DNA from 4 places in the Actinomadura chokoriensis genome. Region 1 is predicted to be linked to each of the others. Evidence: riboswitches for the same ligand, from Rfam matches in the RefSeq annotation. Region 1 holds a riboswitch; each other region holds the start of a gene.
The links. A riboswitch is a leader RNA that binds a small molecule or an ion and turns the genes downstream of it on or off. The one in region 1 is predicted to bind cyclic di-AMP.
Positions count from the first base shown of each region.

Region 2: linked by a shared signal. The riboswitch ahead of ABFX46_RS14175 (C40 family peptidase) and the one ahead of ABFX46_RS35450 (CHAP domain-containing protein) in region 1 are both predicted to bind cyclic di-AMP.
Region 3: linked by a shared signal. The riboswitch ahead of ABFX46_RS02885 (hypothetical protein) and the one ahead of ABFX46_RS35450 (CHAP domain-containing protein) in region 1 are both predicted to bind cyclic di-AMP.
Region 4: linked by a shared signal. The riboswitch ahead of ABFX46_RS05805 (C40 family peptidase) and the one ahead of ABFX46_RS35450 (CHAP domain-containing protein) in region 1 are both predicted to bind cyclic di-AMP.

Region 1 is NZ_BAAAMW010000025.1:6,060-9,830, forward strand. It holds gene ABFX46_RS35445 (PP2C family protein-serine/threonine phosphatase) at 1-1,444, shown strand, start outside; cyclic di-AMP (ydaO/yuaA leader) riboswitch at 1,898-2,053, shown strand; gene ABFX46_RS35450 (CHAP domain-containing protein) at 2,065-2,829, shown strand; gene ABFX46_RS35455 (bifunctional glycosyltransferase/CDP-glycerol:glycerophosphate glycerophosphotransferase) at 3,086-3,771, shown strand, end outside.
Region 2 is NZ_BAAAMW010000005.1:251,369-255,139, reverse strand. It holds gene ABFX46_RS14185 (RDD family protein) at 1-446, opposite strand, end outside; gene ABFX46_RS14180 (amino-acid N-acetyltransferase) at 452-973, opposite strand; cyclic di-AMP (ydaO/yuaA leader) riboswitch at 1,272-1,472, shown strand; gene ABFX46_RS14175 (C40 family peptidase) at 1,530-2,471, shown strand; gene ABFX46_RS14170 (transcriptional regulator) at 2,687-2,917, opposite strand; gene ABFX46_RS14165 (LacI family DNA-binding transcriptional regulator) at 3,404-3,771, shown strand, end outside.
Region 3 is NZ_BAAAMW010000001.1:586,759-590,529, forward strand. It holds gene ABFX46_RS02875 (sensor histidine kinase) at 1-137, opposite strand, end outside; gene ABFX46_RS02880 (hypothetical protein) at 336-998, shown strand; cyclic di-AMP (ydaO/yuaA leader) riboswitch at 1,247-1,386, shown strand; gene ABFX46_RS02885 (hypothetical protein) at 1,394-2,050, shown strand; gene ABFX46_RS02890 (SAM-dependent methyltransferase) at 2,037-2,843, opposite strand; gene hpnH (adenosyl-hopene transferase HpnH) at 2,908-3,771, opposite strand, start outside.
Region 4 is NZ_BAAAMW010000002.1:341,188-344,958, reverse strand. It holds gene ABFX46_RS05810 ((deoxy)nucleoside triphosphate pyrophosphohydrolase) at 1-144, shown strand, start outside; gene ABFX46_RS05805 (C40 family peptidase) at 686-1,705, opposite strand; cyclic di-AMP (ydaO/yuaA leader) riboswitch at 1,713-1,861, opposite strand; gene typA (translational GTPase TypA) at 2,064-3,771, shown strand, end outside.

The sequences.
Region 1 (3,771 bases):
CCGGGGGGCCGACGGGACCGTGGCCGACTTCCTCTACGCCGAGCTGAACGCCGCCACCCGGGACATGTTCGGGCGCGGCGGGGCGGAGCTGACCGGGCTCCGGCTGCTGCGGACGGATCCGGGCGCGGTGCTCAGCGGGCTCTTCGACGAGTACGTCGAGGTGCTGGAGACGGGCCGGCCGGCCGAGCGCCCCTCGATCATGTACTCCACCGCCCAGCGCGGCCTGTCCCGGTCGTCGCGGATGAGCGTCCGGTGCGTGCGGGTGCCGACCGGGGTGTGCGTCACCTGGCGGTACCACGCGGCCGAGGACCGCGTCGCGCGGCGGCTGGAGCGGGTCGAGCGGCTGGCGCTGATCGGCTTCGGCGAGTGGGACCTCGCGACCGGGGAGTCGGACTGGACGCCGCAGATGCGCGCCAACTACGGCCTCGCCCCCGACGAGGTGCCGCCGATGCCGCACGACCTGCCGAAGGCCGTGGCGGACGACGACCTGCCGCTGGTGGAGGAGGCCGTCCAGACGATGTTCTCGCGCCGGGAGCCGGTGGAGGCCGAGCACCGCGTGATCGGGCAGGACGGCACGCCGCGGCACCTGTGGCTGTTCGCCGAGCCGGTGCTCGGCGACTCCGGGCTGCCGATCTCGATCAACGTCGTCTCGCAGGACATCACCCGGCGCCGCGGCGTCGAGCGGGCGCTCGCCGAGACCCGCCGGCAGATGCTGAAGCAGCAGGCCCGGACGGCGCAGGAGCGGAAGGTGGCGGTGACGCTGCGCCGCGCGATCCTGCCGGACGAGGACGAGGTGGAGCAGCTGCCGGGCCTCGGCATGGCGGTCCGCAGCCTGGCGGCGGAGAGCACCGCCCGCATCGGCGGGGACTGGTTCGCGACCCGCGCGCTGCCGGACGGCCGGGGCCTGTTCGCCATCGGCGACGCGGCCGGGCACGGGCTGCCGGCGGCGGCCGCCATGGCGCGGACCCGCAACGGCCTGCTCGGCCTCGCCTGCACCGGGGAGCCGGCGGGGCGGCTGGTGGGCTGGCTGAACGAGCTGGTCGGCACCATGGACCCGCCTGCGACGGGCACCGCGATCGTTGCCCACTACGACCCGTCCCGGCGGGCGCTGGAGTGGACGTGCGCGGGCCATCCGCCGCCGATCCTGGTCCGGGAGGGGCGGGCGGCGCCGCTGGAGGTCGTCCGGGACCCGATGCTCGGCGCGATGCCCTGGCACTACACGACGATCACCACCGGGCTGCGCCCGGGGGACCTGCTGTTCCTCTACACCGACGGCCTGGTGGAGCGCAGGGACGCCGATCTGGACGAGCGCATCGGCCGCCTCACCGCGATCCTGCAGGACTCCTCGATGCGCCCGGACCTGGCCCTCGACGAGGTGATGACGCGGATGGAGTTCGACCGGGCGGCGGACGACACCACGCTGTTCGCCCTGCACATCGAGTGACCGGGCGCACGCACGGCCCCGAGAGGCCGCGTCGTGTGAGCTAGGACTCAGTCAGGGCCGTGGTCAGGGCCGGTACGCGGCGGTGGCCGGCGTGTCGGCCGACGCGCACTCAGACGTTCTTTACCTTTTGCTCATCTGCCGGTAAGCCCTGCGGGCAAAGGGCTGAGGGGCAGTCTGGGAAAGATCGGGAACACCCGGCGGCCTGACGCTGTTGGTGAATCCTTGGAAGGGCATGAAGCGGGCATAAACGAGGTTTGTGTCTGGTTTGCTTTTCTTGAGAAGGTTGCTACCTTCTATCCGAATCCCGCAGCGCACCCCATGCGTTGCCGCCGGCCGTGCCACGCGCGGCCGAGGATCGCGGAGCGGTATCCGCACGCGATGCGCGCCACCTGACGCGCGCACCCTCACCGAGATCAGTCGCTGAGATCCATCCGAATAGTCTGCGCCGCGTCACGCGGTGCGAGGCCGAGTCCGTCCCGGTCCACGCGACCGGACGGAGCCGGGGACCCAATGTTCCAGGGGTGAATCGGCGCGTCGAGAGCCGCGCCGTAGGGCTGCTTCCATGCCCGAATCCGTCAGCTAACCCGGTAGGCGTCATGGAAGACAAGGAGATTCCCTGCATGACCGGTCGTTTCGATCGACTTTCGCTCAACCGCTTCTCGTCCGAGGACAAGGCCGTCGGCGTCGCCGCCGGTGCGGTCCTGGCCGGAGCCGTCGGGCTCGCCGTCCTCAACCCCCTCGCCGGTGGCAGCGCCGCGGCCGAGACGCCCGCTCAGGCGGCGGCGGCCGTGGCCGAGCAGAGCACCGCGTCCAACAGCGCGTCCAAGGGCTCCGCGGCCATGACCACCGCCGAGGCCAAGGAGGCCGGCTACAAGGTCGCGCCGCGCGCCGTCCAGGCCTCCGAGGTCATCAAGCTGGCCCAGAAGCAGGTCGGCATCAGCGAGGGCAAGGGCGGCCAGACCAAGTTCCACGACTGGTACGTCTCGACCCCGCACGCCAAGGCCACCGCCCAGCGCGACGGCGGATTCTCCGTCAAGGCCTACAACGGCGCCCAGTGGTGCGACATGTTCGTGTCCTGGCTCGGCGCCCAGACCGGCGTGAAGAACATGGGCTGGGACGCCTACACCGTCCAGCACGCCAGCTGGTTCAAGAAGACCGACCGCTGGGGCGACAAGCCCAAGCCGGGCGCCGTCGTGTTCTTCGACTGGAAGAACGGCTCCGGTGGCTCCATCGGTGACATCGACCACGTCGGCCTCGTCGTGAAGGACAACGGCGACGGCACCGTCAAGACCATCGAGGGCAACAGCGACAACGAGGTGCAGAAGAAGACCCGCAAGCTGTCGCAGATCGTGGGCTTCGGCTACCCCGACTACGCGAAGAGCTGACCCCGGCTCTCCCAGCCCAGCACTTCGAAGACCCTCCCAGACCTGAAGGCGCCCGGCCCCCGGCCGGGCGCCTTCGGGCGTTCCTGGTGATCTGCGCCATGTCTCCGCTGAAGTCGGGTAATGCGAAGCATTAGCAGCCTTTGATCCTGCTTGGACCTCAGTGCGGAGTTCCGGGATAGGAATCACTGGCGACGCGTCCGACCAGCTCCTGCGGGCTGGCTCAGTTCCGGCGGAACCGGGGGAAGGGGGGATGCCCATGCGGGTGCGCCCGGATGTGAGCGTGGTGGTGATCGCCTACAACGACGCGCGGCAGCTGCCGCAGGCGGTCGCCTCGTCGCTGGCGCAGTCGCTGGGCGGCGTCGAGACCGTGATCGTCGACGACGCCAGCACCGACGGCACCGGGGAGGTCGCCGACCGGCTCGCCGCCGCGCACCCGGGGCGGGTCCGGGCCGTCCACCTGCCGTCCAACTCCGGGGGGTGCGGACGGCCCCGCAACACCGGGATCGACGCGTCGTCCGGCCGCTACCTGATGTTCCTCGACAGCGACGACCTGCTGGACCGGCACGCCTGCCTCAACCTGGTCGCCGCCGCCGAGGACACCGGCGCCGACCTGGTCTCCGGCCTCTGCGACCGGGTCTTCCTGGACGTCCCCGCGGGCGCGAAGGGGCGCATCCGCCCCTGGTACCCGTGGCTCTACCGGAACAGCGCCGTGTACGGGTCGCTGGCCGAGAACCCCGACCTCCTCTACGACACCCTGTCGACCAACAAGGCCTACCGGCGCGGCTTCCTGGAGGAGCACGGGCTCCGGTTCGTCGAACGGCTGCACTACGAGGACCTGCTGTTCACCGCCGAGGCGTACCTGGCGGCGGGCCGGACCGCGCTGATCCCGCACCGCGTCTACCACTGGCTCGTCCGGCAGCGGACGGCGGCGCCGTCGATCTC
Region 2 (3,771 bases), on a different contig from region 1:
GCCTCGTAGAGGAACGGCAGCACCGACATGACGCAGAACAGGGTGAAGATGATGGGCCAGTTCCAGATGCCGCCCTCGTCCTGGTCGCTGCCGCTCTTGTCGCCGAGCCCGAACGCGGCGACCGTCACGGGCAGGACGAGCGCGAACCCGAAGACGGCGACGAGAGCGTTGTCGATGACCCTGGCTCCGGCCCGCCGGAGGATCGGGGCCAGTTGCATCTCACCGCCGTGGGAGTCGCCGTACTGGTCGTAGGACGATTCGTAGGTCTGCCCCCAGTCCTGCTGGGGCTGCTGCTGCCACTGCTGCGTCGACGGCTGCCGCTGCTGGGGTTGCTGAGGCTGCTGCGGTTGCTGCCACTGGGGACCTTGGTACGGGGGCGGCGGGCCGTAGGAACCCTGCCCCTGCGGCTGCTGGTAACGCCGCCCGCGGTTGGGGGAATCGCTCATTTGGGTCAGTCCTCCAGGCGAAGCAACATCCGGGTGTTGCCCAACGTATTGGGCTTGACCCGATCGAGGTCCAAGAACTCTGCCACGCCTTCGTCGTAAGAGCGGAGAAGCTCCTCGTACACCTCTGGCGCCACCGGAGTCCCGAGGATCTGCTGGAAGCCGTGGCGGCCGAAGAACTCCACCTCGAAGGTAAGGCAGAACACCCGCCGCACGCCCAGTTCCCGCGCGGTGTCCAGAAGCCGCGTGACGATGCGGTGCCCGATGCCGCGTCCGCCGTGCCCCTTGTCCACGGCGACGGAGCGGACCTCCGCGAGGTCCTCCCACATCACGTGCAGCGCGCCGCAGCCGACGACGCGCCCCGGCGACCCCTGCCGGACGTCCTCGGCGACCCAGAACTCCTGGACGTCCTCGTACAGCTTCACCGTGCTCTTCTTCAGCAGGCGCCGCCCCGATCCGGCGTACAGATCGACCAGCCTGCGGATCTCCTGAACGTCGGCGGTACGGGCACGCCGGATCTCGACCTCCACAAACAGGCGAGATTATCGAACACCGGCTCCGGCCGAACGCACGCGTCCCCAACCGAACACAGGCGCGCCCAGACGTGCGGCGGGCGTTCTCCATGTGTGACTAGATAAAAACGACTAGGCCGAAGTCGCACACAAGTCGTCCACCCTCGAAAAAGTGACTCAAAACACAGTTCCCAACACGGGGCGTACTCGGCGGTCCAGCACGCCCCGCCCCGGCGACCTGCGATTTCATGGGTTCTGGTTGGCATCCATTGCGCGTTCCGTTAGTGTCCCGCTGACGTCGGCCACCCGCAGAACGGAGGCCGAACCGCCGAATCCGCGGGCCGCAACCAGCGCCCCGGGAGCCGGGGACCCACTTTCGGAGCGTCCGGGGCCGCCCCGGGCCGCCGCCGTGAGGGGTGAATCCGCAACGCCGCGGGATGACCCGCGCACGCTCGCGGACGGGCTGCTCCGGCCCCAACCCGTCAGCTAACCCGGTAGGCGGACGAGGAGAGGAGAATTCGTGCAGCAATCGCGGCCTGCTTCCCTTTCACGATTTCGCGGCCGCGCGGTCACCGTGGCCGGTGCGCTCATCGCGCTGACGGCCGCACCGCACGTCATCGCCCCGCACACCGTCGCCGTCGCGCACGCCGACCCGGAGCCCTCCACCAAGGAGCTCACCTCCAAGGCGTTCCAGCTCGCCGACCAGCTCGAGCAGCTCACCGAGCAGTACAACGGCATGAAGGTGAAGCTCGCCCAGTCCAAGCGCGCCGCCAAGGTCGCCACGGAGAACGCCGCGCGGCAGGAGAAGTCGCTCGAGGCCATCCGCCAGAAGGTCGGCGCCCTCGCCGCGACCAGCTACATGCAGGGCGGATCGGACCCGACGGTCTCGTTCGTCGCCTCCCAGGACCCGCAGGCCGTCCTCGACCAGGCCGCGACCCTGCACTACTTCGCCAAGCAGGACAGCACCAAGGTGCTCGGCCTCATGCAGGCCATGCAGGCCGCGCAGCGCGCCCGCAAGTCCTCCGAGGCGCGCGCCCAGCAGGTCAAGGACCTGCGGACCCAGCTCGACGCGCAGCGCAAGAAGATCACCGACGCGTACGAGAAGATCCGCGGCACGATCATCAAGCGGGACCCCGCGGCGCTCGCCAAGCTCCCCGTCATCGGCACCGGCAAGGCCGCGCAGGCGCTGCGGTACGCGATGGGCAAGCTCGGACGCCCCTACGTGTGGGGCGCCGCCGGTCCGAGCACCTTCGACTGCTCCGGCCTCACGATGTGGGCCTACAAGCAGGTGGGCATCAACCTCCCGCACTACACCGGCAGCCAGTGGAACGCGGGAACCCACGTGTCGCGCAGCCAGCTCCAGCCGGGCGACCTCGTGTTCTTCTACTCCGATCTCCACCACATGGGGATGTACATCGGCAACGGCAAGATGATCCACGCGCCGCACACCGGTGACGTCGTGAAGATCGCCTCCATGGCCGGACGTCCCTTCGCCGGCGGCGTCCGGGTCGCCTGACCCGCGCCCCCGCCGAAGATCTGCGCGCATCACGAGGAGACCCAGCGGACGCGGGGGTTCGCGAACGCCGTCCGCGGCGACGCCTTGTGCAGGGACCTACCTGCCTGGGCGCCGGCGCCGCCGCTGCGGGGTCGGACGGAATTCGACTGTGTTCGCCGCCTGGATCTCTGGATGACGCCCGCCCGTCCCCTGGCGGGCGTCGAGGGGTGAAGCCGCTAGATGAGCTGCCTCCGGGCCGCCCACACCACGGCCTCGATAGGGGTGTTGACCTCCAGCCGGTCGCAGATCGTCCGCAACCGGCGCCGCAAGGTCCGTGCGCTCAGCTCCAGCTTGCGTGCCGCCACATCGGCGGTGACACCGCTCGCGATCTGGGCGAGCAGCCGGATCTCCTCCTCGCTCAGCCCGAAATCGTCGGTGCCACGACGTGCGAGTGTGGCTGTTTCCACTCCGTCCTCCCTCGTCCGTGGTGATGACCGCGGGGATGCAGCCGTCCGCTGCACAGGCACGGGTTGGGCCTCTGTACGCGCGTTGGGTTGCCGGGTCCGGAGCCTTCCGGACTTAGATCATCGGGTTCCTTTTCTGTTTCGCGAGCTTGGCCGGAGGTGGCCGCCTGGCCGATTGCGGGGTCGTTCGGGGGAACTCCGGGTGACGATTCACTCGTTGGCCGTCCGAGGGAGCCGGGATGAGATCGCCAGCCATCCGCACCCGTCCCTCCTCGTTGGACTCGCCAGATCCCGCCGCGGAGCAAGATCGTGAATCGTTTCAAGCTACGCTTCGGCTCGGAACGCTAGGCGGCCGGATCCGGCCCGTCAAGCGCTGCCCAAATGCGCTATGTGACCGTGTGACCACACAGCGTGGCCGCATTATCGGTGGCATGCCGCGTATAACTCCACTACCTGGGAAAACACCCCCGGAGCGGGACGAGGAGCGAGTTGCCACAGACCAGTATTCGTGAGGTCGCGAGGCGGGCTGGAGTCTCAGTTGGGACCGTTTCGAATGTCCTAAACCGGCCAGATCTCGTGGCCGAAGCTACCCGTGACCGCGTCCGCGCGGCGATCGAGGAGCTCGGATTCGTGCGGAACGAGTCCGCCCGGCGGCTCCGCCGGGGCCCCGACCGCACCGCGGGCGAGTTCGGCGACCAGCCGCGCCGGGCCTTCGGCATCGTCGTCGAGGACCTCACCAACCCCTACGCGTCCGACGTCGCGCGCGGCGCCGAGGCCGCGCTGAACGAGGCGGGCCACGACGCCCTGTGGCTCTCCAGCGACCACCAGTCCGCCAAGGAGCGCCGCTCGCTGGAACT
Region 3 (3,771 bases), on a different contig from region 1:
GGGGGCCGGTCGCCGCCCGCCATGAGGACGTCCAGCCAGACCGTCGCGACGGTCGCCGCGACGCACAGCGCGGCGACCACGACGGCGGACGCCCTCAGGAGCCGCTCGGCCCGAGGCGCCGGAAGGGCGCTCCTCACCCGGCCAGCATGGTGCGCGCGGCGTCCCGGCCACCTGGGAGCGGCGTCCCTGCCGACCGGGGACACCGGTCACCGGCGGATGAGGCGCGGTCCGGGGCGCGCCCGCCGCCGCCGTCACTGGGCGCCCGGGACATCGGGGACGGAGCGTCGGGGTCATGGCGGCGCGATCCGGCGCCGCCCCGCACAGGGAGAAGACAGATGACCGTACACGTCCGGCCCAGTTCCGTCTATCCGGACGAGCCGTCCGGTTCCGCGCCGGGCGGGCTCCTGCTCCGGACCCGCCTCACCGGCGCCGCCGCCGTCGCCGGCACCGCCGCCTGGATCACCGGCCTGCTCATCGCCGGGAACGAGGTCCAGGACGAGATCGTCCCGGTCGAGATCTGGGGCAGCATGGCGTTCCTGCTCGGCGTCCTGTGCCTCGTCGCGCTCGTCCTGTCCACGAACGCGACCGGAGGGGGCAAGGGCCGCTCCATCGCGATCGTGGAGATGGTCCTGTTCGGCCCGGCGCTCGTCTGGTGCCCGCTGGCGGTCGCCTACGACGGCGACACCCCGGGCTGGGTGATCCCGTTCGACATGTGCTGGCCGCTGTCGATGCTCGGCATGCTGGTCCTCGGCATCGCCGTCGCCAGGGTCGGCCGCTACCGCGGCCTGCTGCGCTGGCAGTTCCTGCTCTGCGGGCTGTGGCTGCCGGTCGCGGGCATCGGGCAGGCCGTCATCGGCGACGACGGCGGCACCCTCCCGGGCACGGCCTGGCTCGGCCTCTCCTACGGCGTCCTCGGCCTGCGCCTCGCCCTCACCCCCCGCATCGTCCTGCCCGCTCCGGCGCCCGCCGAGCAGAGCCCCGCAGGGCCTTCCCGGTAAGGGCCGGCGGGCCCTGGCGGGCCGGCGGCAGGGTGCCTGAGCTGGGAGTTTGATTTTGCGGGGGTTTGCCATCTCTTGGCGATGTGAGTAGCTTGGCCCCCGCCAAGGCGCTTCCCAGGCGTTCTTGTTCCACCCGGCTCGGAGCCGGTGGCGGCGGCGCGCTCCACGTGCCGTCCGGCGGCGCGCGACGATCGCGTCCGCCCGCGCCCTTCCGCAGGGCCTGACAACAGCAACGCCGCTCTCTCTCGCAGCGGCAACCGCCGAGTCCGCCGTAGTGCGGAGCCGGGGACCCACCCTCACTGGGGTGAATCGGCCGATTCCAGGCCGTAGGGCGACTTCCACGTCCGAACCCGTCAGCTAACCCGGTAGGCGGCTTATGGAAGAAGGAGCCCCCCTTGAAAGGCAAGCACAGCAAACGCCCGGGTCCGTTCGGCCTGAGCCCCCGCGCCAACGGCGCACTGATCGGTCTCGCCGTGTTCGGCGTGGCCGCCACGACCGTCCAGGCGGCGAAGTCGCCGGAGGAGACCGGAACGTCGGCCGCCGCCGTGCACAGCGTCCCGAAGCCGCGGGCGGCCGACCCCGGCGAGTCCACCACGTCCAGCAAGTCCGAGAAGGCCGGCAAGTCCGACGTTGATGAGCGGTCGCAGGTCATCGCGCGGGCGAAGACCTGGAACCCGCACAGCGACGAGCGGGTGCGCTACAGCCAGTCCGACTACCACGAGGGCTACCGGACCGACTGCTCCGGCTTCGTCGCCATGACCCTCGGACTGCCGAAGCCGGGGCCGAACACGGTCGGGCTGACGTCGTCGCGCTTCACCAAGCGGATCAAGATGTCCGAGCTCAAGAAGGGCGACCTCGTCATGGACGCCCAGGGCACCAACACGACGAGGCACGTCGTCATCTTCGAGAAGTGGGCCAACAGCCGGCACACGTCGTACTGGGCCTACGAGCAGCGGGGCCGGTACGGCACCGACTACCGGACGCGGGACTACGGTCTGTCGTCCGGCAGCGAGTACAAGGCGTACCGGCCCGTGAAGCTCAGCGGCGCTTGAGGGCGATCCCGGCCATCCCGAGCTGCTCGCCCGGAGTGAGGTTGTCCGGGTCGACGGGAGAGTCGGGACGCCACAGGGCCGTGTAGGTCACGCCGGGGTCGACCAGCTCGAAGTCGCCGAACTGGGCCTCGATCTCGGCGGGGGTGCGCGCCCACCCCTCCTCGAGGTTCTCCCGTGTGATGCGGGCCAGCTCCTGCTGCTGGGGCAGGCCCGTGTCCACGAGGGACGTCATGAAGAGGTGGCTGCCCGGGGCCAGGACGTCGCGGTAGGCGGAGACCACGCCGTCGACGACGTCCGGGGAGAGGTAGTGCAGCATCCCGACCATCATGACCACGGCCGGCCGGGAGAAGTCGAGGAAGCCCTCGACGGCGGGGTCCGCCAGCACGGCCGCCGGGTCGCGGACGTCGCCGGTCGTCACCCTCGTGGCGTCGTTGCTGGCCAGCAGCGCGCGGCCGTGGACGGCGACGAGGGGGTCGATGTCGACGTAGACGACCCGGGCCTCGGGGTTCTCGCGCTGGGCCACCTCATGGGTGTTCTCCAGGGTGGGCAGCCCGCTGCCGAGGTCGAGGAACTGGTCCATGCCCGCCTCGCGGGCCAGGTAGCGGACGCCGCGGACGAGGACCTTGCGGTTCTCGACGGCGGATTCGCGCAGTCCCGGGATCAGCTCGGCCGTCTGGTCGGCCAGGGCGCGGTCGGCGGCGAAGTTGTCCTTGCCGCCGAGGAGCGCGTCGTAGGCCCGCGCGATCGTGGGCTTGTCGAAGTCAAGTTCGGCCGGAGGCCACTCGTCCGCCATGACCGGATGGTAGATCATGTGCGCCCGGAGAGTGGGGCGAACCCCGACTCTCCGGGCGTTCCGGTCAGGTGTCGCGCATGGCCCGCAGCGACTCCTTCAGCGAGCCGACGGTGGCCATGACCGCCGTGGGCTCGTAGCCGCAGTGCGCCATGCAGTTCGCGCAGCGCGGGTCGCGGCCCCGCCCGTAGGACTCCCAGTCGGTCTCGTCCAGGAGCTCCTGGTAGGTCTGGGTGTACCCGTCCGACATCAGGTAGCAGGGGCGCTGCCACCCGAAGAGCGAGTAGGACGGGATCGCCCACGCCGTGCAGGGGAAGTCGACCTTCCCCTCCAGGAAGTCCAGGAACAGCGGCGAGTGGTTGAGGCGCCAGCGCTTGCGGTTGCCGTTCGCGAACGCCTTGCCGAACAGTTCGCGGGTCTCCTGGACGCCGAGGAAGTGCTCCTGGTCGGGCGCCTTGTCGTAGGCGTAGCCGGGCGAGATCATCATCTCGTCGACCTGCAGATCGTCATTGAGGTAGTTCATGACGTCGATGACGGTCTGCGGCGTGTCGGTGTTGAAGATCGTCGTGTTGGTCGTGACCCGGAAGCCGCGCCGCTTGCACTCCTTGATGGCGGCGACCGCGTCGTCGAAGACGCCCTCCTTGCAGACCGACTCGTCGTGCCGTTCCCGGAGGCCGTCGATGTGCACGGCCCACGCGAAGTACGGCGACGGCTCGAACTTGTCGATATGGCGGGGAATGAGCACCGCGTTCGTGCACAGGAAGACGAACTTCTTGCGCTTCACGAGCTCGTTCACGATCTCGTGGATCTTCGGGTGCATGAGCGGCTCGCCGCCCGCGATGGAGACCATCGGCGCGCCGCATTCCTCGATGGCGGCGACGGCCTGCTCGACGGGCATGCGCCTTTTCAGCGTGTCGGCGGGGTGCTGGAT
Region 4 (3,771 bases), on a different contig from region 1:
GCCGAGATCACCGTAGGAGAACCCCGCCCCCTAGAACACCTGGCCCTACGCTGGCTGGCCCCACACGAACTCTACGAAGTCGACTGGCTCCCAGGCGACCGCCCGGTAATAGACACCCTCGCCCAAGAGGGCCTCAACATCTAGGAGCCGGCAGCCCCCGTCCCCACAACACCGGCCACCACAGCGACTAGCAACGACCCCAACATCCAGGAGCGGGGAACCCGTCCTGGGGCATCAGCCACTACCGCTACCACGCAGCAACTTCAGTCCGACGCCCTCGCCTGCGAGGACGTCGCCATCGGGGAGCCGGGGACCGGTCCCGGGGCCATTGGCAACCGCCGGCAGCCACGCAACGAGCTCGTCATCCTCAGTCTGACGCCATCGCTGGCGAGGGCTTCGCCATCGGGGAGCGGGGGCCCGTTTCGGAGACATCAGCCACCGCCGCGACCACGCAGCGACCTCAGGCGTCGCGATCGCGACCGGAGGCAGGTTCGAGCGAAGCGAGAACCTGATCGCGCAGCGAGCCGCTAGGCGAGTCGGATGCGATGCAGCGATCGCACCGTGTTTTTCGACGATGGAGGGCCGCCAGGCCCGAAGGAGGAGAAAAATACAGAAAAAACGCCAGGGGCTTCCTGCCGCGCCGCAGGAAGCCCCCGACGACTGAGGGGCCGCGTGGGCGGGCCGGTCAGGAGATGCGGTTGGCGCCCGCGTAGTCGGAGCGGTCGGAGAGCTTGGAGATCTTCACCACGTCACCGGTCTGCGGGGCGTGCAGGTACTTGCCGTCGCTGAGGTAGATGCCCATGTGGTGGAGGTTGCTGCCGAAGTAGACCAGGTCGCCGGAGCGGAGCTCGCCGCGGGACACCTTGGTGCCGAGCTGGTACAGGTCGCCGGTGTAGTGCGGGAGGCCGGGCTTGCCGACCTGGGCGTAGGCCCAGACGACGAGGCCGGAGCAGTCGAAGCTGCTCGGGCCGGCGGCGGCCCACACGTACGGGGAGCCGATCTTGCCGTAGGCCTTGCGGGCCATCTTGGCGGGCAGGCCGGAGCCCTTGATCTTCGCGCTGAGGCCGGTGCGGGGGTCGCGGGCGCTCGTGGTGGTCAGCTTGTCGAGGCGCTTCATCACCTCGGTGACCTTGGCCTTGGCGTCCGCGCGCGCCTTCTTGGCGTCCTCCCAGGCCTTCTGGACCTGCGCGGTCTTGGCCTCGGCGGTGCGCTGCGCGGCCTCGGCCTGGTCGATCTGCTTCTTCAGCGCCTGGACGGCGGTGGCCTGGTTCTGGGTCAGGTAGGCGCGTTCGGACAGCCCCTCGGGGGAGCCGTCGGCACCGAAGATCGCGTCGGGGGCGCCGGCCATGTAGGTGGCGGCGGCCATCCGCCCGAGCTGCTCGCGGGCGGGGGCGGCCTGGGCGCGCAGCGTCTCCGCGTTCTTGGTGGCGTCCTGCTCGGCCTTCCGCGCCGCCTTCCAGTCCACCCGCGCCTTGTTGAACTTCTCGGTGAGGATCTCGGCCTCTTCGTTCAGCGCGTCGAGGCTCTTGCGCAGGCCCTGCTCCGTGGTGGGGGTGGGGGTCGGCGCGGTCGCGGCCGCGGCGAGCCGGAACGGTCCAGCGGCGTGCGCGGCGACGGGCGCGGTGGCGCCGAGGCCGATCAGGAGCATGGTGGCCGCGGTGGCGGCGGGCGCGACGCGGCGCCGCCGGTGGGGGTCCGGTGCCAAGCCGGTGTTCTCCTCTCCTCGCGCGCCTACCGGGTTAGCTGACGGGTTCGGGCCAGGAGTCGCCCTACGGCGCGCGCCCGCGGCGGGCGCCGATTCACCCCAGGGATGTGGGTCCCCGGTTCTCCCGGCGGGCGGGAGATTCGGCGTTCCGGACGCAGCCCCGGGGGGTGGGACTTCGGACGACCGGATCTCGGGCAGATTACAAAGGATCGGCAAAGTATGCGAATCGGGGCCCGTGTGAACCCCTGTGACAGGTGGGGCGGACGCGCTCGGGATGGGGGGTGCGCCGCGGCGCGTAGAATGGAGTGCTGCCGTGGTTCCGCAGCGTCTCCCTGAAATCTCACACAAGGTAACCCGCATGCCCATCTCCACGCGCGACGACCTCCGGAACGTCGCGATCGTCGCCCACGTCGACCACGGAAAGACGACGCTGGTCGACGCCATGCTCTGGCAGTCCGGGGCCTTCCGCGAGAACCAGGACGTCGACGACCGGGTCATGGACTCCAACGACCTCGAGCGCGAGAAGGGCATCACGATTCTCGCGAAGAACACGGCCGTCCGGCACAACGGGATGACGATCAACATCATCGACACGCCCGGCCACGCCGACTTCGGCGGCGAGGTCGAGCGCGGGCTGTCCATGGTGGACGGCGTCGTCCTGCTCGTGGACGCCAGCGAGGGCCCGCTGCCGCAGACCCGGTTCGTGCTGCGCAAGGCGCTCGCCGCGCGGCTGCCGGTGATCCTGGTCGTGAACAAGACCGACCGTCCCGACGCGCGCATCGACGAGGTCGTGGACGAGACGTACGAGCTGTTCATGGACCTCGACGCCGACGAGGACCAGATCGACTTCCCGATCGTGTACGCGTCGGGCCGGGCCGGTCGGGCCTCGCTCGACAAGCCCGCCGACGGGGAGATGCCGAACTCGGCCGATCTGGAGCCGCTGTTCACGGTCATCACCGACACGATCCCGGCGCCGTCCTACGACCCGGACGCGCCGCTGCAGGCGCACGTCACGAACCTGGACGCCTCCAGCTACCTCGGCCGGATCGCGCTGTGCCGGGTGCACGCCGGGACGATCAAGAAGGGCCAGCAGGTCGCCTGGTGCCGGCACGACGGCAGCATCGAGAAGGTGAAGATCACCGAGCTGCTGATGACGGACGCGCTCACCCGCAAGCCCGCCGACGACGCGGGCCCGGGCGACATCATCGCGATCGCCGGCATCCCGGACATCATGATCGGCGACACCATCGCCGACCCCGACGACCCGCGCCCGCTGCCGCTGATCACGGTGGACGAGCCCGCGATCTCGATGACGATCGGCACCAACACCGGGCCGATGGCCGGCCGCGAGAAGGGCACCAAGGTCACCGCCCGCATGGTGAAGGACCGCATCGACCGGGAGCTGGTCGGCAACGTGTCGATCAAGGTGCTGCCGACCGAGCGCCCGGACGCCTGGGAGGTGCAGGGCCGCGGCGAGCTGGCCCTCGCGATCCTCGTCGAGAACATGCGCCGCGAGGGCTACGAGCTGACCGTCGGCAAGCCGCAGGTCGTCGCGAAGACGATCGACGGCAAGAAGCACGAGCCGGTCGAGCGGCTCACCATCGACATCCCCGAGGAGCACCTCGGCGCCGTCACGCAGCTGATGGCGGTCCGCAAGGGCCGCATGGAGCACATGACGAACCACGGCACCGGCTGGGTCCGGATGGAGTTCCTCGTCCCGGCCCGCGGCCTGATCGGGTTCCGCACCGAGTTCATGACCGAGACGCGCGGCACCGGCATGGCGCACCACGTGTTCGAGGCCTACGAGCCCTGGTTCGGCGAGCTGCGCACCCGGCCGTCCGGCTCGCTGGTCGCCGACCGCGCCGGCGCCGCCACCGCGTACGCGATCACGAACCTGCAGGAGCGCGGCACGTTCTTCGTCGGGCCGACCACCGAGGTGTACGAGGGCATGATCGTCGGGGAGAACTCCCGCGCCGACGACATGGACGTCAACATCACCAAGGAGAAGAAGCTCACGAACATGCGGTCGTCCACCGGCGACGAGCTGGAGCGGCTCACCCCGCCGC